Regions from separate parts of the Providencia stuartii genome, predicted to be linked through region 1. Evidence: predicted binding sites of a transcription regulator. Region 1 holds the regulator's gene; each other region holds the start of a gene.
What was found. The regulator CRP, encoded in region 1, controls carbon source genes, mostly activating them, when cyclic AMP is high. The targets are predictions, from matches to a motif close to ATGTGANNNNNNTCACAT.
Positions count from the first base shown of each region.

Region 2: P2E05_RS07440 (NupC/NupG family nucleoside CNT transporter) is a predicted target of CRP. The motif match lies at 3,391-3,408, and genes of this name have one in related genera.
Region 3: deoC (deoxyribose-phosphate aldolase) is a predicted target of CRP. The motif match lies at 2,815-2,832, and genes of this name have one in related genera.
Region 4: adhE (bifunctional acetaldehyde-CoA/alcohol dehydrogenase) is a predicted target of CRP. The motif match lies at 3,015-3,032, and genes of this name have one in related genera.

Region 1 covers NZ_CP119546.1:345,845-351,267, reverse strand. The annotation lists gene P2E05_RS01525 (YheU family protein) at 1-87, shown strand, start outside; gene P2E05_RS01520 (phosphoribulokinase) at 147-1,013, shown strand; gene P2E05_RS01515 (OsmC family protein) at 1,085-1,489, opposite strand; gene crp (cAMP-activated global transcriptional regulator CRP) at 1,796-2,428, shown strand; gene P2E05_RS01505 (hypothetical protein) at 2,611-3,705, shown strand; gene P2E05_RS01500 (aspartate aminotransferase family protein) at 3,772-4,992, opposite strand; gene P2E05_RS01495 (aminodeoxychorismate synthase component II) at 5,123-5,423, opposite strand, start outside.
Region 2 covers NZ_CP119546.1:1,712,263-1,717,685, forward strand. The annotation lists gene zipA (cell division protein ZipA) at 70-1,083, shown strand; gene ligA (NAD-dependent DNA ligase LigA) at 1,141-3,156, shown strand; gene P2E05_RS07440 (NupC/NupG family nucleoside CNT transporter) at 3,474-4,658, shown strand; gene P2E05_RS07445 (DUF3820 family protein) at 4,726-4,941, shown strand; gene P2E05_RS07450 (LLM class oxidoreductase) at 5,010-5,423, opposite strand, start outside.
Region 3 covers NZ_CP119546.1:543,099-548,521, reverse strand. The annotation lists partial or broken gene P2E05_RS02340 (aldose 1-epimerase family protein) at 1-439, opposite strand, end outside; gene fucP (L-fucose:H+ symporter permease) at 498-1,802, opposite strand; gene rbsK (ribokinase) at 1,884-2,804, opposite strand; gene deoC (deoxyribose-phosphate aldolase) at 2,978-3,646, shown strand; gene deoR (DNA-binding transcriptional repressor DeoR) at 3,693-4,472, shown strand; gene rnz (ribonuclease Z) at 4,572-5,423, opposite strand, start outside.
Region 4 covers NZ_CP119546.1:2,173,834-2,179,256, forward strand. The annotation lists gene adhE (bifunctional acetaldehyde-CoA/alcohol dehydrogenase) at 129-2,786, opposite strand; gene P2E05_RS09500 (YchE family NAAT transporter) at 3,280-3,924, shown strand; gene P2E05_RS09505 (ABC transporter substrate-binding protein) at 4,553-5,423, shown strand, end outside.

The DNA of each region.
Region 1 (5,423 bases):
CTGTTAGTTTCAGGAGAAATTGTGCTAGTCTGGTCAGAATTACATGAATCTGTTAATTTTATGCCAAAAAGTCAGTTTCGCCCGTAAACCCGTTTCGCTCATGATTTTAATAAGCATGGACGCAAACGCAGCACAGGGAGTCCATGATGTCAAAAAAGCACCCAATTATTGCAATTACTGGTTCTAGTGGTGCCGGAACCACCTCCACAAGCTTAGCATTTCGTAAAATATTCCATCAGTTAAATATCCAAGCGGCAACATTAGAAGGGGATAGTTTCCACCGTTATACGCGTCCAGAAATGGATATGGCGATTCGCAAAGCAAGAGAACAAGGCCGCCACATCAGCTATTTTGGTCCCGAAGCGAATGATTTTTCATTGTTAGAACAGACCTTATTAGATTACAGCTTACAGGGTGGAGGTCAATCACGTAAATACCTTCATACCTATGATGAAGCTGTACCCTATGGGCTTCAGCCTGGCACATTCACACCGTGGGAACCCTTACCTGCAAATAGTGATGTTTTATTCTATGAAGGCTTGCATGGCGGTGTCGTCACGCCTGAAAACGATGTCGCACAGTACGTCGATTTATTAGTGGGTGTGGTTCCAATCGTTAACCTTGAATGGATCCAAAAATTGATCCGCGATACAACAGAACGGGGGCATTCACGAGAAGCCGTCATGGATTCCGTCGTACGTTCAATGGGTGACTATATTAATTATATTACCCCTCAATTTTCACGTACCCATATTAATTTCCAACGTGTACCGACTGTCGATACATCCAATCCATTTTCCGCTAAAGCGATTCCTTCACAAGATGAAAGTTTCATTGTCATTCGTTTTAGGGGGCTAGAACAGATCGACTTCCCTTATTTATTGGCGATGTTAAATGGTTCTTTTATATCCGCAATGAACACTATCGTTGTACCAGGTGGAAAATTAGGATTAGCGATGGAGTTAATCATGACACCGTTGGTCGAAAAACTCATAAAAAGAAAACATGATTAATAATAAATGATGCTTATTATTATTTAAAATAAGCATCATAAATTAAAAAATTTATATAATTAATAAATAAATTATTGGTTTTTGATTTCAAAACTGTGGGTAACAGTGACGGCTTTTTCTAACATTAATGAGACCGAGCAATATTTTTCAGCAGAAAGCTGAACAGCGCGTTCAACCGTTTTTTCCGTTAAATCCGTTCCCGTTACAATAAAGTGCAAATTAATATGGGTAAAATAACGAGGTGCTTCATCCCTACGCTGTGACGTTAATTTAACTTCACAACCCCTCACGTCATTACGGCCTTTTTGTAAAATAGAAACAACATCAACAGCACTACAACCGCCCGCAGCCATCAAGACCATTTCCATTGGGCTAGGCGCTTTATCACCGGAATTACCGTCCATCATAACTTGATGACCTGAAGCCGATTCGCCTAAAAAAGAGAGCCCTTCAACCCATTTAACTCTTGCTTCCATATTTTATTCCCCTAGGAAAAAGTTTATCTAAAAGATTACATTGTTACATAAACCCTTTCAATCAAATAGGCGCTTTATGATGCTGAATCGATAAAAACAAGACTTTCTGAGTTTAATATGTTACAAACAAAGTTCCACCTGATAGGGTTAAGATCAAAACTCAAGGTTTCAATTGATTATATTATAGTGTTGGTATTAACTTGCTCTATAATGCGAATTAATATGCTAAGCTAGTGACTTTAAAAAACCAGCTATTCTGGTGACGATTAACCGAATGGCTGTATTAACATACAGAGGATAACGCTAATGGTTCTCGGCAAGCCACAAACAGACCCTACTCTTGAATGGTTTTTGTCACACTGCCATATTCATAAATATCCATCCAAGAGCACTCTGATCCATCAGGGTGAAAAAGCAGAAACCCTTTACTATATCGTTAAAGGCTCAGTGGCTGTTTTAATCAAAGATGAAGAAGGCAAAGAAATGATCCTCTCCTATTTAAATCAGGGAGACTTCATTGGTGAACTAGGGTTATTTGAAGAAGGGCAAGAACGTTCAGCTTGGGTCAGAGCAAAAAGTGCCTGCGAAGTCGCTGAAATTTCTTATAAAAAATTTCGTCAGCTTATTCAGGTTAACCCTGATATCCTTATGCGCCTTTCCGCGCAAATGGCAAGCCGCCTACAAACCACATCAGAAAAAGTCGGTAATCTGGCTTTCCTTGATGTCACAGGCCGTATTGCTCAAACGCTACTTAATTTAGCGAAACAACCCGATGCGATGACGCATCCAGATGGAATGCAAATTAAGATCACACGCCAAGAGATTGGCCAAATTGTCGGTTGTTCCCGCGAAACGGTTGGTCGCATCTTAAAAATGCTAGAAGACCAAAACCTTATCTCCGCGCATGGTAAAACTATCGTGGTGTACGGTACTCGATAAACCTATAATTCGTCTGACCTCAATTGCATAATGGCTTTATATCTTTGATATAGAGCCATTTTCCTTCGATATCACCACAAAACCAGCAAATAGCATAAGTATCGTTATTTTATATTATTCATATCCACTAAAAAATAAAATCTAGAATAATTAATATACTATTATTTAAAGGTTTTATTAAAATGAAAACAAGTCAACATCACCCATCCGTAAAATATATCAACCAAACAGTAGCGGCTCATGCAGAGATGCTCAAACGTGGCAATCTGACAACTGAAACAATCGCTGAATCATGTCGTATAAAAAGAAATAATCTAGAAGCAAAGTATAAGTTTCTTAACGAAATACATAGCACTAAGCCAACCTCAATCACCTTATCGACACCCGTAAAATACGATGATAACGCATGTCAGATACAGCAAACTAAAATCGATGCGGCAATCAATACCGCCAATATTCTCAATAAGAGCCAGCTCCCTTCTTTACCCTCATTATCGTTACCCTTTTCCTATTCATTAAAACCAAGCATGTCAAAAAATACGATTAAAACAAATGAGCGTCATATCTGTGATAACCAATCAACCTCCCCATTAAATGTGAAGAGACCGACGTCTGAATGTCATCTTCAACAAAAACTTGAGCAGTTGAAATCTAAATGTCATCACGTGTTAGATAAATTAGAGGCTAATCGCTATTCTGCTGAATCTCTAAAAGATCGCTCAATGCTCTACCTGAAAAAATCAGAACTCAATGCAAGCCTTATTGGTACAAACTATTCAGAACTGGATTTAGTTTGGTATATGGATAAAAAAGAACAAACTCAATCCGAGAAAGACACCATTATTAAACACTTCACTCAACCGAAACCAATTTCATATCAAAAAGGAAGTCGTATTCCCCTCAAAATAGCCACCACGACTAAGGAACTCAATCCACCGAAAAAGGAACAGTCAATTCATCAGACCGCTCATGTCATCTCTTCTCATTCTCAAGGCACTGGACGCGTCATTATAAATGGGCAAGTTAAAAGAGGTCTGACTGAAATAGCATTATCCCTTTGCGTTTCTGAGACTCACAACAAGGCTGATCCCCAACAAATACAAAATAAGGGAAACCGCATTAATCACACAAAAAATATAAGCACGCAAAGTTCTCGTAAAATAAAAAAAACGATTACTCCAAATAATGCTCAAAATGCTCCTGTTATTATTCGAAAAACATTTGCGACATTAGAGGATCAGCAGGCGTCAGTGGAAAGGTTATACAAAAAAAGATAATGATCTAATCTACTCATCAATGGTTAAAAACTCAAAGAGGTTAATACCTCTTTGAGTAAAAGACATTTATTTATTTTTTAATACGTTTTCAATCACTGTTTCTAATTTTTTCATACCACTATTAATTTCTTCCTCAGAAATAATTAATGATGGAGTAAAGCGTAATACATTTGGCCCAGCATTGAGCATCATTAATCCCTCAATGGCACACGCCTGTAAAATCTCTTTCGAACGATGATTGAGTTGGTTTTTCAATTCTGCACCAATTAATAACCCTTTCCCTCTGATCTCAGCAAAAATATCATATTTTTCATTGAGCTTATTCAAGTGGGAAACAAATAGCTCATGTCGCTTGATGACACCATCCAACACTTTTGGTGTATTGATAATATCAAACGCCGCATTACCGACAGCACAAGCTAACGGATTTCCACCATAAGTCGTACCGTGTGTACCAAGCCCCATTTCTTGCGCTATTTCATGGGTGGTCAGCATCGCACTAATAGGAAAACCGCCACCAAGAGCTTTCGCAGTGGTCAGAATATCGGGTGCCACACCATAATCCATATAAGAGAATAACTTACCAGTACGCCCCATACCACTTTGCACTTCATCAAAGACCAATAGAGCCTTATTATCATCGCATAACTGACGTACGCCTTGTATAAACGCTTGCGTTGCAGCAGTGACGCCCCCTTCCCCTTGTACAGGTTCCAATACGACCGCACATGTATTTTCATCAATGACCGCTTTGACCGCATCAAGGTCATTAAATGGCACATGAATAATATCAGCGGGTTTTGGTCCAAAGCCATCCGCATATTTGGCTTGCCCTCCAACTGATACGGTAAAAAAGGTACGACCATGAAAGGCTTGCTTAAAAGCGATGATCTTCGTTTTATATGGATTGTATTTAGTGATAGCGTAATGACGCGCTAATTTAAATGCGGCTTCATTGGCTTCAGCACCAGAATTTGCAAAAAAGACACGTTCAGCAAAAGTGGCTTCAATTAGCTTTTGAGCCAATCTTAGCGCAGGCTCATTGGTAAAAATATTACTCACATGCCACAGCTTTTCGCTCTGTTCACGAACTGCATCAACTAAAGCAGGATGGCAATGACCGAGTGCTAACACCGCAATCCCACCAGCAAAGTCGATATACTCTTTACCTTGCTGGTCCCAAACTCGGCTACCTTCCCCACGAACAGGAATGAATTCTGCCGGAGAATAAATAGGTAACATCACCTCATCATAGGTCTGCCGATTTACTGCTTGTTGTTCTTTCATACCCCTCACCTGCTTTTGCTTAGTGCTTAAGTGAAAATATAAGCAATAAATATGAATAAAAAATCACAAAAGAGCAATAGCTAAGCGAGTGATGAAGTGAATTTTATTTTTTTGTTGAAATAAGCAACGTCTAGTATTTTAGAAAATTATTCAGTAGATCATGACCTTGCTCACTCAAAATACTTTCTGGGTGAAACTGAACACCTTCGATTGGTAGGGTTTTATGACGTATTCCCATAATTTCATCCACATCACCGTTATTCAGTGACCATGCGGACACATCAAAAGATGCTGGCAATGTTTCCGCGGCAATGACGAGGGAATGATAACGAGTTACTGTAAGCGGCCTATTTAACCCTTTAAAAACCCCTTGATGATTATGATGAATAGCAGAAGTCTTGCCGTGCATCACTTCTCTTGCTTTCACAACC
Region 2 (5,423 bases), 1.4 Mb from region 1:
CAACTTAAAGAGTTTGACTTAGTTTTTTGCCGTGGTGGCATTATCATTCAACAATTAGAGATAGCAGCGATGCAGGATTTGCGTCTAATATTAGTGGTCGTAGGTGCGATAGCCATAGTTGCGTTATTACTGCATGGTTTATGGACTAGCCGTAAAGAGCGCTCAAAATTATTTCGTGATCGTCCCGTAAAACGCCGAAAACATGACTCTCAGGATAAATCATCTCACTATGATGATGATTCTGCACTATTCAATGAAACCCATGTGGTTGAGCCATCGACCTCGTCACCTGAGGTTTCTGAACCTGCACGTCAGGTGAAAGAAGAACGTCGTGTCGAACCTGATTTGCCACCCATTTCACCTACTGTTCGTGATACTGAGCCCGTATTCACGATAACGCCCGAGCATTCAGAACCTAATGAACCTGAAATTGCTCCGCGTCCTCATGCTGTTAATGAACCCACTGCGGTAAAACCTGAACCTGCACCGTCGCAAGGGGCTCAGCCAAACACAGCAATCAATCAGCGAGCGACAACGGTACCAGAACAACCTGAATTTGATTTTGATACAAGCGACAACCAAGAGGAGCCACAGCCGATACACCATGAACAGGAACAGGCGCACACTGAGAAGAAAACTGAACAACCGCAAAACCAATCTCCAGCGAACAACAAGGAGACGGTTCTGGTTCTTCATGTAGCTGCTCATCAGGGCCAAGTTCTACAAGGTGAAGCGCTGTTGCAAAGTATTCTTCAGGCAGGGTTCCAATTTGGTGAAATGCGCATTTTCCATCGTCATGTGCATCCTTCAGGAACAGGACCTGTCCTCTTTAGCCTTGCAAACATGGTTAAACCGGGTTCATTTGACCCAGAAACCATGTCTGATTTCACCACACCGGGTGTCTCGATGTTTATGATGGTGCCTTCTTATGGTGATGCAGGACAAAATTTCAAGTTGATGCTACAGGCAGCGCAACGCATCGCCTCCGATGTCGGAGGGGTCGTCCTTGATGATGAACGTAAAATGCTGACACCTCAGAAAATTGAGGTGTATCATGCCCGGATACGCAATACATTGAATTAAAAATCAGTATTAACTAAACCCCCTTAACTGGGGGTTTTTTATCTTTATTGGTGAAACATGACAACAAAACAATATCTTGAGACACTCAAACAGCAATTACGCCATCATGAATATCAATACCATGTATTGGATGCACCTGAAATTCCCGATGCTGAATATGACAAATTGATGCAAGAGCTCAAGGGTATCGAAGCAGAACATCCTGAGTGGATCACCAGTGATTCTCCAACTCAACGCGTAGGGGCCGCACCATTGGCCGCATTTGATACGGTGCGCCATGAAGTGCCTATGTTGTCGCTGGATAACGTATTTGATGAAGAAAGCTATCTTGCGTTCGATAAGCGTGTCAGAGATAGATTAAAAAACAATCAAGAACAAACATTTTGCTGTGAACTAAAATTAGATGGCCTTGCGGTGAGTCTGCTGTATGAAAATGGTGAACTTGTCCAAGCAGCGACGCGTGGTGATGGTACTGTCGGTGAAAATATCACCTCAAATGTCCGAACGATTCGTGCCATTCCGCTACGTTTGATAGGTGATAACATTCCTACACGAGTGGAAATTCGCGGGGAAGTGTTCATGCCACAAAAAGGCTTTGAAGCTTTAAATGAAGAGGCTCGCCGTACAGGTGGCAAAGTGTTTGCTAATCCACGTAATGCGGCAGCGGGCTCATTACGTCAACTCGACCCACGAATTACGGCTAAAAGACCATTAACTTTCTATTGTTACGGCGTCGGCTTGGTAGAAGAAGGCTCTTTACCCGATACGCATTATGAGCGTCTCATGCAATTTAAAGCATGGGGACTACCGGTCAGCGATTATGTCCAATTACGTACAGGTGCTCAGGCCGTATTAGACTTCTATCATGAGATAGAAAAAGCGCGGCCAACCCTCGGCTTTGATATTGATGGCGTAGTGATTAAAATTAACGCCATAGCGACTCAGGAAGAGTTAGGTTTCGTTGCACGTGCCCCGCGTTGGGCGACAGCCTTTAAATTCCCTGCACAAGAGCAAATGACCCTTTTAAAAGACGTGGAATTCCAAGTTGGTCGTACAGGCGCTATTACGCCTGTGGCTCGTCTTGAACCTGTTCAAGTGGCGGGTGTCATCGTCAGTAATGCTACGCTACATAACGCTGACGAAATTGAGCGTTTAGGTGTGCATATCGGTGATACTGTCGTGATCCGTCGTGCCGGTGATGTTATTCCTCAAATTGTTAGTGTCGTCGAATCAGAACGTCCTGCTGATAGCCGTGAAATTGTCTTCCCAACCCATTGCCCTGTCTGTGGTTCAGACGTTGAACGCGTAGAAGGTGAGGCAGTTGCACGTTGTACTGGCGGTTTGATTTGTGGTGCTCAGCGCAAAGAGGCACTTAAACATTTTGTTTCCCGTCGAGCCATGGACGTCGATGGAATGGGCGATAAAATCATCGACCAATTAGTCGAAAAAGAATATGTGAAAACCCCTGCTGACCTGTATCAATTAACCGCGGGGATTTTGACGGGGCTTGATCGTATGGGGCCGAAATCAGCACAAAATTTGGTCGATGCATTAAACAAATCCAAATCAACCACATTAGCTCGTTTTATCTATGCGTTAGGTATTCGTGAAGTGGGAGAGGCAACCGCTGCAAATTTAGCGGCACACTATGGCACGTTAGAGGCAGTGATGACGGCTGATGAAGAGTCCCTAAAAACCGTACAAGACATTGGTCATGTTGTCGCGAAGCACGTAGTTAACTTTTTCCGTGAAGAGCACAACCAAGCTGTTATTCATGATCTCGTACATAAAGCGAATATCCATTGGCCACAAGCGGTTGCTGTAGATGCGAGTACTATCGACAGTCCATTTGCAGGAAAAACCGTTGTCTTAACTGGCTCTCTCAGTCGACTCACTCGCGATGAGGCGAAAGATAAATTAGTTGCCTTGGGCGCGAAAGTTTCTGGTAGCGTTTCTAAGAAGACGGATTTGGTTATTGCGGGTGAAGCTGCGGGTTCAAAACTGGCGAAAGCGAATGAGTTAGGTATACCCGTCATTGATGAAGATGAGCTTATTGCGTTATTAGGTGCCTAATCTTTTTATTGACGTATCGTATTTAAGTTGCAGTGCTGTTAGCGGTATTTATGCCTCTGCTGACTCACTGCTGCTTAAAGTTTATTGCATCAATATTTGAAGAAATGGTGTATTACCTATAAAATGCGTATTGATATGACCTGCGTCAATCTTCCTGCCGAGAATCGAATTTCTCCTTAAAAGTGTGAGCCATATAGTCTTTTCACAAAATACACAGTGTTCATTTTCATGCTAATGTGATGCTTATCGCATTTAAATGTCGTCTATTACATAGAATAGTCATATGACCGCATTATTAAATTTGTATGGAGTCGCATATGACCTCGATCCTGCATTTTGTTTTATCCCTTATAGTCATTGGCGCACTTGCCGTATTAGCGAGTAGTAACCGTAAAGCGATACGGTTACGTTATGTTATTCAACTCCTCGTTATCCAAGTTGCATTGGCATATTTTTTCTTACATTCGAATATAGGTTCTTCATTCGTACTTGCTGTAGCGGGGGTCTTTACCCATTTATTAGGTTATGCAGCGGAGGGAACCAAATTTATTTTTGGGGGGATGATCGAAGAAAATTTAGCATTCTTCTTCTTACAAGTTCTTTGTCCCATTATCTTTATCTCCGCGCTCATCGGTATTTTACAACATATCAAAGTGTTGCCGATTGTGATCCGTGTCATCGGGACGGTATTATCTAAAGTTAATGGAATGGGCAAGTTAGAGTCATTCAATGCGGTCAGTTCACTGCTCTTAGGACAATCAGAGAACTTTATTGCTTATAAAGATCAGTTAGGCAAAATGTCTGAGCGTAGAATGTATACGATGGCAGCGACCGCGATGTCGACAGTGTCGATGTCTATTGTGGGTGCCTATATGACCATGTTAGAACCGCGTTTTGTGGTCGCAGCATTAGTGCTTAACATGTTTGGTACTTTCGTCATTCTCTCTTTGATTAACCCGTACCCACCAGAAGCGGAAGAAGAGTTGCAAATGAGCAACATTCATGAGGGGCAAAGCTTCTTTGAAATGCTGGGTGAATATATTCTTGCAGGTTTTAAAGTTGCGATTATCGTATCAGCAATGTTAATCGGTTTTATTGCATTGATTGCCATGGTTAATGGTATTTGTATGGCTATCTTTGATATCAAATTCCAAACCATGTTGGGCTATGTATTCTATCCATTCGCTTGGATACTTGGAATTCCAGCCGACGAAGCATTACAAGTAGGCGGTATTATGGCGGTGAAAATGGTAACCAATGAGTTCGTTGCGATGAGTGACTTACAAGCCGTTGCTGCTGGACTATCGACCCGCTCAGTGGGGATCCTATCGGTTTTCTTAGTCTCATTTGCTAACTTCTCTTCAATTGGTATTGTTGCAGGTGCTATCAAAGGGTTGAATGAGAAACAAGGGAACACAGTTGCTCGTTTTGGTCTTAAATTACTGTTCGGTTCAACCTTAGTGAGCTTCCTATCAGCGGCTGTTGTTGGATTGATTCTGTAACTCACTAAAAAGTGTTAAAGTGTTGAGCGGCATTCATGATGAATGCCGCTTTGTTTTTGGAGGGCAAATGGAAAAACAAGATCTGATCGATATAGCAAACACATCAATGCCGTTTGGCAAATATAAAGGTCGTGTTTTGATTGACCTTCCAGAAGAATACCTCTTATGGTTCTATAAAAAAGGGGAATTTCCACAAGGGCGATTAGGGCAATTGATGGAAATGGCATTAGGCTTAAAAATAGAGGGGCTAGATGGCCTTGTAAAGCCTTTAAAGCGTTCTTAGGCTTGTAATTGATTAACGGCTATCATCGTCTGTGAGAGCCGTACATAAATAAATTGAGTGATTATTTGCTACCAATCCATAGGTCGTGTTGCCACGGTCTGATGTGTTGGAAAAAGAGGTAAAATGTCTAAGGCAATTTCTTCAATAACGTCTTTAGCAGGACGCTGAGAAAATTGAATGCCAAGGGCGGCATGATTAACACCCGCTGACTGCCATTGTTCTAATAATTCGATCAGCCCATGACGTCCTGTTCGTAGCACGTAGCCCCCATTTAATGCTGTTCTTGGATAATTAGGGTCATCAACTAAATCAATCCATTCATTAGTGATATGCGGGCGAAAATGATTGTCTGGTATTAAATTACGCCATGTCCGAATTTTCTCAGCGAGTCGTATCGGGCCTTGTTTATCGCTAGTGGAACCGGGGTAGGTTAACCATCCATCTGAATGATCTGCAATCCATTGCAACGACTGTCCTGAATT
Region 3 (5,423 bases), 200 kb from region 1:
AATGATGACCAAATCCCATAACATATTCATAGTCACCACACACCCGCACACTATCATGCGATAACGATAACCAAGCGCGATCCATTGCGGCACAAGGCATTTCGCCATGTAATGGATGATTATCTTCTGGAGATGGGCAGCCATTGCTAATTAAACCTGAATGAAAAGCAAAGCAACCATATGTTTCTACTACGGTTTTAACTGGTTTTGGCTCTGAAAACATATTATCCATTTTCAGATTATGTCCACAAAATTCGGCATCCCAGATCATCTGACCTAGGAAAGGTAAAATTGTTAGATATCCTTGTGAATTCTCGACTCGAAGCCCTTCAACACCCGATGCATAACGAAATGCACTGACCGTAAATTGATTATTTTTTATGATAAGACTTGCTCTATCCGTAAATAAGCTTTTGTGAAGCGGAATAATTGTGTTCATTTTCATACTCACGGTTAAATTAAAGGAATGAGGCAGGCTTAACCTGCCTCAAAATAACTTATTCAGCTTGTTTTGCTTTAAAGCGGCGTTCACCCACAAAATAGATACCGACATAGATAAAGCACAACATAGAAACTAAGAAGGAGAGTTGTAATGAGTGCAATACATCCGCCACATAGCCTTGAACCGCAGGTACAAATGCAGCACCGACTATTGCCATAACAATGACAGCACCCGCCATTTCAGTATGCTCGTTATCAACGGTATCTAACGTTCCCGCATAAATGGTTGCCCAACAAGGTCCAAAGAGAATACTCACCAATACCGCTGCGTACACGGCGGTGAAACTTGGGACAAAGGCCACATACGCTAGGAATAGAGCCCCAATGACTGAATAAATAATCAACACTTTTTCAGCGTTAAACCGAGTCATTAAGATATTTGCTACAAATTTACCGATAAAGAAGCAGGCAAAACTGTAAACCATGAAGTTAGACGCATCACGTTCATTAATATCGCCCATTTCCAGCGCAAGACGAATGGTGAATGACCAGACAGCGACTTGCATACCAACATATAAAAACTGTGCGATAATCCCTTTTCTGAAACGGCTATTTTTAGCGAGATATTTCAACGTCTCTAATGCGGAAGGTCGTTTGTGATCTTTAGTCTCAGCCACTTTACATTTTGGGAATTTCGTTAGCAGGAATAAAATCATCACAATCACTAGCACCATAATCATATAACGATAAGGTTCTAGTGTATTTTCTAGCATTTCCAAACGGAATTGATGTACTTGTTCAGGATTCATATTGGCCATTTGGCTTTGTAGGCTTTCCCCTTCAGAGAACACCAAATACTTACCTAATAAAATACCGCCAGCAGCCCCAATCGGATAGAAAGTTTGGCTGATATTTAAACGTAATGTTGCATACTGTTTTGGACCAATCATTGAACTATAAGTATTCGCTGCGGTTTCTAAGAAACTCAAACCAATTGCTATTGCAAAGATTGCAGCTAAAAACATGGTATAAGTTGCCATATGTGAAGCAGGAAAGAACATCGAGCAACCAGCGATATATAAGATCAAACCAACCATAATGGCATATTTATAACTGGTTTTTTTAATTACTAATGAAGCAGGAATGGCAATTAAAAAATAACCACCATAGAAAGCACTTTGTACCAAGGCAGAGGCAAAGTTACTTAATTCAAAAACGCTTTTAAACTGTGTAATCAGAATATCATTAAGTGCCGCTGCACACCCCCATAACGGGAAAAGGCAGGACAGTAGGATAAATTGGAATATAGGAGTCCGACTCAGGTAGCCATCAGGCAACTGAGTGATATTTTTGATGTTCATAGTAACCCTTATTTTTATTATTAATATCCGCTGAATTGCGGCTCTACGGCCGCATTTAACATCGAGGGATATTGTTTTCTATTAACTATTAAGTTGAACAAACTCTGTAAATTGCTCAATGCTAGGGTAAGAAGATTGGGTACCTTTACCTGTTACACTAAATGCAGAAAACATCACCGCTTTTTTTAATGCTTCGGCGACATTACCTGTGTGCACATAGTAGTGAGAGAAACAACCAATAAAGGCATCACCGGCTCCGCTGGTATCCACCGCATTGACTTTAATCGCGGGGATCAATAACTCATTGTCACGCGTCATCCATAGCGCCCCTTTATCGCCCAATGTGACAATCAGATTTTTTAATCCTTTATCTAATAAAGACTGCGCTGCACGACGAATATTTTCCATCGTATCAACAGGCATATTTGTCAAAATTTCCAGTTCAGTTTCATTAGGTACAAAGAAGTCACAACGACAAGCAAAATCAAGATCTAACGTGCGTTGTGCTGGTGCAGGATTTAGCAATACCGGTATATTATGTTTATTACCAAATGCGATCGCGTGATAAACCGTTTCTAATTGCACTTCAAGCTGCAATACGATTAACTTACATTTTTTCAGATCTTCTGCGGCGCGCTCAATATCCTCTGGAGATAAAAACTTATTTGCTCCTTTTACAATAAGAATGCTATTCGCAGAATTTGGATTCACGAAAATAGGTGCCACACCACTCGAAGTGCAAGGCACTTTTTCAACATAGCGTGTATTTATGCCATAAGACTCAAGATTGCGAATGGTATTATCTGCAAAAATATCATCGCCTACTTTTGTTAACATTATGACTTTTGAATTAAGTTTCGCAGCAGCAACCGCCTGATTGGCACCTTTACCACCACAGCCAATTTTAAATGCAGGCGCTTCCAAGGTTTCGCCCTCTTTTGGCATCTGATCAGTGTAAGTGATCAGATCGACCATATTTGAACCTATAACTGCTATATCCATAATGTCCCTCGTGTTAAATAAATCACATAATGATATGATAATAACATTATCATGTTGCATAAATATCATTTGTGATTAAGATCTCGAATAACGAATGACCAAGTGTTATATCCGCCACATTTTTTCATTCATTGTTATTGACTCCATATTTATTCTTAATAGGAAACATTTAAATGAAAAACTTAGCACAATATATCGATCATACACTGTTAGCGGCTAACGCTACTGTTAGTGATATCAAACAGCTCTGTGCTGAAGCTGCTGAACATCACTTTGCTTCTGTTTGTGTGAATACAGGCTATGTGCCTTTAGCCAGCGAATGCCTAAAAAATAGCGATGTTATGGTTTGTTGTGTGGTAGGCTTTCCGCTGGGTGCATGCTTAACCGAAGCGAAAGCCTTCGAAGCGGCTGAAGCCGTTCGTCGTGGAGCAAATGAAGTTGATATGGTGATCAACGTTGGTATGCTAAAGAGTGGTGATCTTGAGTTCGTTCGTCAAGATATTGCTGCTGTGTTAGCCGCTTGTGGTGATGCGACATTGAAAGTCATTTTAGAGACTTGCTTGTTAACCGATGAAGAAATTATCCAAGTTTGTGAAATTTGCCGCACATTGAAAGTTGGTTTTGTGAAAACCTCAACAGGTTTCAGTACAATGGGAGCCACAGAACACCATGTCGCATTAATGCGTAAAGTCGTTGGTGATGAAATTGGTGTAAAAGCATCTGGCGGTGTACGTGATCGAGAAACCGCAGAAAAAATGATCAAAGCCGGAGCCAATCGTGTTGGCGCAAGTGCCAGTGTCGCGATTGTTTCGGGAGATAATGTAACCTCAAGTGGGTACTAAACGATGGGGCGCGGCAAGCCCGCGCCGATTAAAAAAGGATTGCTCGGTGATAGAAACAAAACAAAAAGAACGCCTCCGCCGTTTGAGTGAATGCATCAAACGCTCAGGTAGAATTCACCTTAAAGAAGCGGCCAGAATACTTGAAGTCTCTGAAATGACGATTCGCCGTGACCTTAATGCCGATACCGAAGGCCCTATCCCGATGTCGTTACTTGGCGGCTATATCGTTTCTGTTACTCAGCCATCCTCACTGACCTCAAAAGATCCACAAGCCGATATCTTTACCCCCGACCAAACTGAAGAGCTGTATATTCCTAACTTAGCGGCTAGCATGGTGTCAGAAGACGATGTGATCTTTTTCGATAATGGTATCGAAATGGCGACACTAATCTCCTTAATTCCTGAAGATATCAGCTTTACAGGCATTTGTTATTCTCATAACGTTTTTCTGGCATTAAGTCAGAAAAAAAATGCGACTGCTCTGCTATGTGGCGGAGAATATCGTCCAAAAAGTGATTCCTTTTATAATCCTACTCAGCCATCCATCCTTGATTCCATAAACCCCAAAAAAGCGTTTATCTCAGCGGCGGGTATACACAGTACCTATGGTGTCACGTGCTATAACTTAGATGATTTGCCCATGAAGAAAAAAGCGATGGAAAAATCGATCCGTAAAATCTTACTAGCAACATACAACTTGTTTGATGAGGTAGCGACGGCGAATATGGGCGATCTCTCGCAATTTGATGTGATTATCACGAATCGCCCACTCTCTGACGAGTATGAAACCTATTGCCGCAATGGATTTGTGAAGGTTATTTACTAACTTTGCGACTCTCTATTGCTTATGTCGCTTTTAGCGACTGTCGTCGACCCGCCATTTTCGCGAGTCGACATCATCGATATTTTGTAGATGACTTACTCATTAAATTTTAATCGTTAAATAATCCGATGCCATCTCTGTATTAGGGAAAATAGCCTGACATTCTGCCAACAACATCGGCACATCTTCAGCGCTATAACGTCCACTAATGTGAGTTGCAATAAAACGTTTTACGTTGGCCGCTTGCGCAACCAATGCCGCTTGCCCTGTCGTACAATGGCCGCGCTCATTGGCTTTTTCTTGGTACGCATTTTCTAACGTCGTTTCATGCACCATCACATCGGCATCTTTTGCAAGTAATACCGCCTGCTCTGTTGGCGCCGTATCACCAAAAAGCGCTATCACCTTACCGGGTTTAGGTTCCCCCAAATAGTCAGCCCCCTTTATTGTACGCCCATCTTCTAATTGGACCGTTTCACCAGCTTTCAAAGCTTGCATCCATGGTCCGCGGGGAATGTTATCTTGAGCGAGTTTTTCTGTATTCAATGCGCCTTTTTTCGCATGTTCTTCAATACGATAGCCATAACATTCAACACGATGATTTAACGCGTATGCAGTCACAATCAACTCGCCATCATCAAACAGTTGTCCAGCCTCTATCTCAACAATGTCTAACGGATAAGTTAAATACGAGCCACTTATGGTGAGCGCCGTTTCAACATACTGTTTTAACCCTTTCGGACCGTATAAGGTTAACAAGTCTGTCGATCCTCCCATTGAACGGCTGCATAACAACCCTGGCAAACCGAAAATATGATCCCCATGCAGATGAGTAATAAAAATTTTCTCAATTCTTGGCGCCTTAAATACGCTATTAAGAATACGGTGTTGGGTACCCTCACCACAATCAAACAGCCAATATGTCTTACGAATACCCGTTAAATTTAATAGCAT
Region 4 (5,423 bases), 1.8 Mb from region 1:
CTGGAAATAAAACAGAGGCAGGGCGTTATTAGTTGATAAAAGTGTATAATAAATAATTACTTATTATATTACCCAAAAAGGCACTGGTTTTTAATCAGTGCCTTTTTATTAATTGTGCAATTATTTAATTATTTCTTTGAATTTTTCTTTTCTGTTTTCGCGGTTGCGACAACAGGTTCTTCAGTAAATTCACGTCCATAATAGGAATCAAGTAGCAGTTGTTTTAACTCGGAAATTAATGGGTAACGTGGGTTTGCACCTGTACATTGGTCATCAAACGCGTCCTCAGACAACTTATCAACATGCGCTAAGAAGTCTGCCTCAGCAACGCCAGCTTCACGTATAGACTTAGGAATGCCTAAATCTGCTTTGATCTCTTCAAGCCAAGCCAATAGCTTCTCAACCTTCGTATCGGTACGATCACCCGCTTTCGTCAGACCTAAATGGTCAGCGACTTCAGCATAACGACGACGTGCTTGTGGGCGGTCATATTGGCTGAATGCGGTTTGTTTGGTTGGGTTATCGTTGGCGTTGTAACGAATCACATTACTAATTAATAGTGCATTGGCTAATCCGTGCGGTATATGGAATTCAGAACCCAGTTTATGGGCCATTGAGTGACATACCCCTAAGAAGGCGTTTGCAAATGCAATACCTGCAATGGTAGCGGCGTTATGAACACGTTCTCTTGCCACAGGGTTAGTCGCCCCTTCATGATAGCTAGCGGGCAGATAGTCTTTTAATAAACTCAGCGCTTGTAGTGCTTGCCCATCTGAGTATTCGTTCGCTAAAACAGAAACATAAGCTTCTAGAGCATGCGTCACAGCATCTAAACCACCAAATGCAGTCAACGATTTTGGCATGTTCATGACTAGGTTTGCATCAACAATCGCCATGTTAGGTGTTAGAGCATAGTCTGCTAATGGATATTTTTGACCTGTTTTATCATCAGTAACTACCGCAAATGGTGTCACTTCAGAACCAGTACCAGACGTTGTGGTAATAGCGACTAATTTTGCTTTCACGCCCATTTTGGGGAAGCGATGGATACGTTTACGGATATCCATAAAGCGTAATGCTAACTCTTCGAAATGGGTTTCTGGGTGCTCGTACATTACCCACATAATTTTGGCGGCATCCATTGGTGAGCCACCACCTAATGCAATAATGACATCAGGTTTGAAGGCGTTCATTTGTGCTGCACCTTTACGGACAACGGTTAAGGTTGGATCAGCCTCAACTTCAAAGAAGACGTCAGTTTCAATATGATGTTGTTTAAGGACATTAATGACTTCTTCGACATAGCCATTATTGAATAAATAACCATCAGTCACGATAAACGCACGTTTTGCGCCATCCGTTGCTATCTCTTCAAGGGCAATAGGAAGACAACCGCGACGGAAATAAATTGAGTTAGGAAGTTTATGCCATAACATATTTTCAGCTCTTTTCGCCACAGTCTTAGTATTAATTAAGTGTTTTGGTCCAACGTTTTCAGAGATGGAGTTACCTCCCCATGAACCACAACCCAGTGTGAGAGAAGGCGCTAATTTAAAGTTATATAGGTCACCGATACCACCTTGTGAGGCAGGGGTATTAATCAAAATACGCGCTGTTTTCATTTTCACGCCAAAATAATTAACGCGTTCAGCTTGGTTATCTTGATCTGTATATAAACAAGAAGTGTGACCAATTCCGCCCATTTCCACCAGTAACTCTGCTTTTTCTACGGCATCTTCAAAGTTTTTACCACGATACATGGCGAGTAGTGGGGAAAGTTTTTCATGAGCGAATGGTTCTGATTCATCAATGACTTTAACTTCACCAATCAGAATTTTTGTCGTCACAGGAACAGTGATACCGGCCATTTCTGCAATTTTGTAGGCAGGTTGGCCAACAATGGCGGCGTTGAGATTGCCATTTTTAAGAATAACGTCTTGAACGGCTTTCAGTTCTTTGCCTTGCAAAATATAGCCGCCATGGCTAGCAAAGCGTTCACGAACTTGATTATAGATTTCATCAACGACCACAACGGATTGTTCTGAGGCACATATCACGCCATTATCAAACGTTTTTGACATCAAAATAGAGGCAACAGCGCGTTTGATATCCGCAGTTTCATCGATCACTACAGGGGTATTTCCCGCACCTACACCAATAGCCGGTTTACCGGAACTATAGGCGGCTTTTACCATACCCGGACCACCAGTTGCTAAAATCAGATTGATGTCATCGTGATGCATGAGTGCATTGGATAATTCAACAGATGGCGCATCTATCCAACCGATGATATCTTTTGGTGCACCCGCGGCTATTGCTGCTTTTAGAACGATTTCAGCCGCTTTATTGGTTGCATTTTTTGCTCTTGGGTGTGGTGAAAAAATAATTGCATTTCGTGTTTTTAAGCTAATCAGCGACTTAAAAATAGCGGTTGATGTTGGGTTAGTGGTTGGCACGATACCACAGATAATGCCGATAGGTTCTGCAATTGTGATGGTACCGAAAGTTGGGTCTTCTGAAAGCACGCCACAGGTTTTTTCATCTTTATAGGCATTGTATATATACTCGGAAGCAAAGTGATTTTTGATCACTTTATCTTCAATAATACCCATGCCTGATTCTTCAACCGCCAGTTTTGCGAGAGGGATTCGTGCATCTGCTGCGGCAAGCGCCGCTGCGCGGAAAATACGGTCAACTTGTTCTTGAGAGAAGTTAGCGAATTCACGCTGAGCTTTTTTGACACGAGCAACGAGGTCATTGAGTTCGGTAACATTAGTTACTGACATAGAGATTACTCCTGATAAATGTTAAACTTTTTAAGCCAATGAGCAGTGCATCCAGAAACACAACGGTGTTACAAAAGTGAGTAGATAATTATAGTTTATATTTATTATCATACTTTGCTTATCCGCTTATTGGCTTAAAAAGCTTTTAAATCAATATGAAAAGCGTACTTTTCTTAAATTTTCTCTCCCTATCAGTTAAGAATAGATTAACATTATTCATATTTATTAACGTGATCTAAATCACAAAAAATCAAAACTGAAACCTTTCAGCATGGCAATTTTAGCCAAATTCGCTTCTTTTTTGGAAATTAACCCAAAATATCGTTATTACGCTGGTGAAATAGAGAAATAGCCTGCTTTTTGTATGCTTATTAAGCCGATGGTTAATCGTGGTAACTAAAACAAAACTTAGCACAATGTATTTCATTAATTTAATGATAAACTTTATCTATCGATCATTTTCTCAAACGAGACTTTTTGAAGGTGCTAATGAGTGGGTGCAGGATTACTTGATTTATCAGGCTATATAAAATTTTTTATCGGCCTTTTTGCGTTAGTAAACCCAGTAGGGATCTTACCTGTGTTTATTAGCATGACCAATTATCAAAGTAGTGCAGGGCGTAATAAAACCAATACGATCGCGAATACTTCTGTAGCTATCATTTTATGTACGTCCTTATTAATTGGCGATTCTATTCTTCAGCTATTTGGTATTTCTATTGATTCGTTTCGTATTGCGGGGGGGATCTTGATAGTGACTATCGCAATGTCAATGATCAGTGGGAAAATTGGTGAAGATAAACAAAATAAGCAAGAGAAAACAGAAACTGCCGTCCGTGATAGTATCGGCGTGGTTCCTCTTGCGTTACCTTTAATGGCAGGGCCAGGGGCAATTAGTTCTTGTATCGTTTGGTCATCTCGCTGGCATGGATGGCAAAATTTTATCGGCCTTGCGCTGACAAGTATTGTATTTGCATTTTGTTGCTGGTTACTGTTTCGTTCAGCGTCATTATTAGTTCGTTATTTAGGACAAACAGGTATCAACGTCGTGACGCGTATTATGGGCTTACTTCTGATGTCATTGGGGATTGAGTTCATTGTCACAGGTGTTAAAGCGATATTCCCAGGCCTTCTCTAATCCACTCCAAAAATGACTAATACCTCCGAATTAATCGTCACTAATATGGCGATTAATTAGGTTGTTATCGCATTAGTAATAATATTCTGAACGTTATAGTGCTTAAGCAATAAAGCGTATGTGGGTTTTTTTACTATCTCGTGTTAATAGAAAAAATAAAAGCCCAATATCATTATTTGATTATCATCAAAGGGATAATTTCACACATTAATGTGCTGTTATTTTGTACTATTATAGTCTGGCAATACTTATAATAATATGTCGCATTTTTTGTCAAAGAAGGTATAAAAAGTAAGGAAATGTGAGCTGAGTAAATTTTTACGCTATTTAATTTATCTAATGTTAATGATATGTTTAAACCAGTCCTTGGTATTTAAATATAGCAATAACAGATAAATCCTCTGTTAGTACCGTAAAATCATAATGTTTATTGATTTGTATAGTAACGATAGATTTCAGCATAATTACACAATGTTAACAATTTGTTGTTTTTTATAGGTGGTACTTGTGAATTATGAAAACTAATCTAAAAGGTGAGTGGTATCGCTAACTTAGGATATTACTTTGACGAAATAAGCCGATTAAGTGCTGGATTTTGTTGTAGCAACACTTATAACCTTTGAGGGTGATGATGAATTTTCTTTATAAGAGTTTGTGTTCACTACCTATTTTTTTAGTTGCATTTCATTCTAATGCCGCGCCTGTAGCGACGGCAGTTAAACAAGCTATTACGATTAATAATGGTTCTGAAGTTGCTTCATTAGATCCACATAAAGTTGAGGGTATACCGGAAACCAGTATTATCCTTAACCTGCTTGAAGGGCTCATTTATACGGATGTTGACGGTAAAGTCACGCCAGGCGTGGCTGAAAGTTGGACTAATGAGAATTATACCACTTGGGTATTTACGCTCAGAGATAATGCGAAATGGAGCGATGGTTCTCCTGTGACTGCCCAAGATTTTGTTTACAGTTGGCAGCGATTAGCTGATCCAAAAACAGGTTCACCTTATTCAAGTTATCTGCAAAGTGCCTATATTGAAAATGCTGCTGAGATTTTAAAAGGTCAAAAACCACTGGAGTCGCTAGGTGTAAAAGCACTCGATGAAAAACATTTACAAGTCACGCTGAGCCATCCTGTGCCTTATTTTATTGATATGCTTAACCATACGGCGATGAAACCCGTAAATAAGCAAGCAATTGAAAAATATGGGGATAAGTGGACGCAAAGTAATCATTTTGTCGGAAATGGCGCCTATTTATTGGATAAGTGGGTTGTTAACGAACGTATTGTTCTTAAACGTAACCCTTTGTATTGGAATAATCAGAATAGCAAAATAGATGAAGCAACTTTTTTAACCATTTCGTCGGAAGTCAGTGATGTCAATCGTTATCGTAGTGGTGAAATTGATATTAGTAATTCCGCTATTCCCCCCGTTTTATATAAAAAAATGCAATCAGAGCGACCAGATGAATTATATGTTCGTCCTTACTTATGCA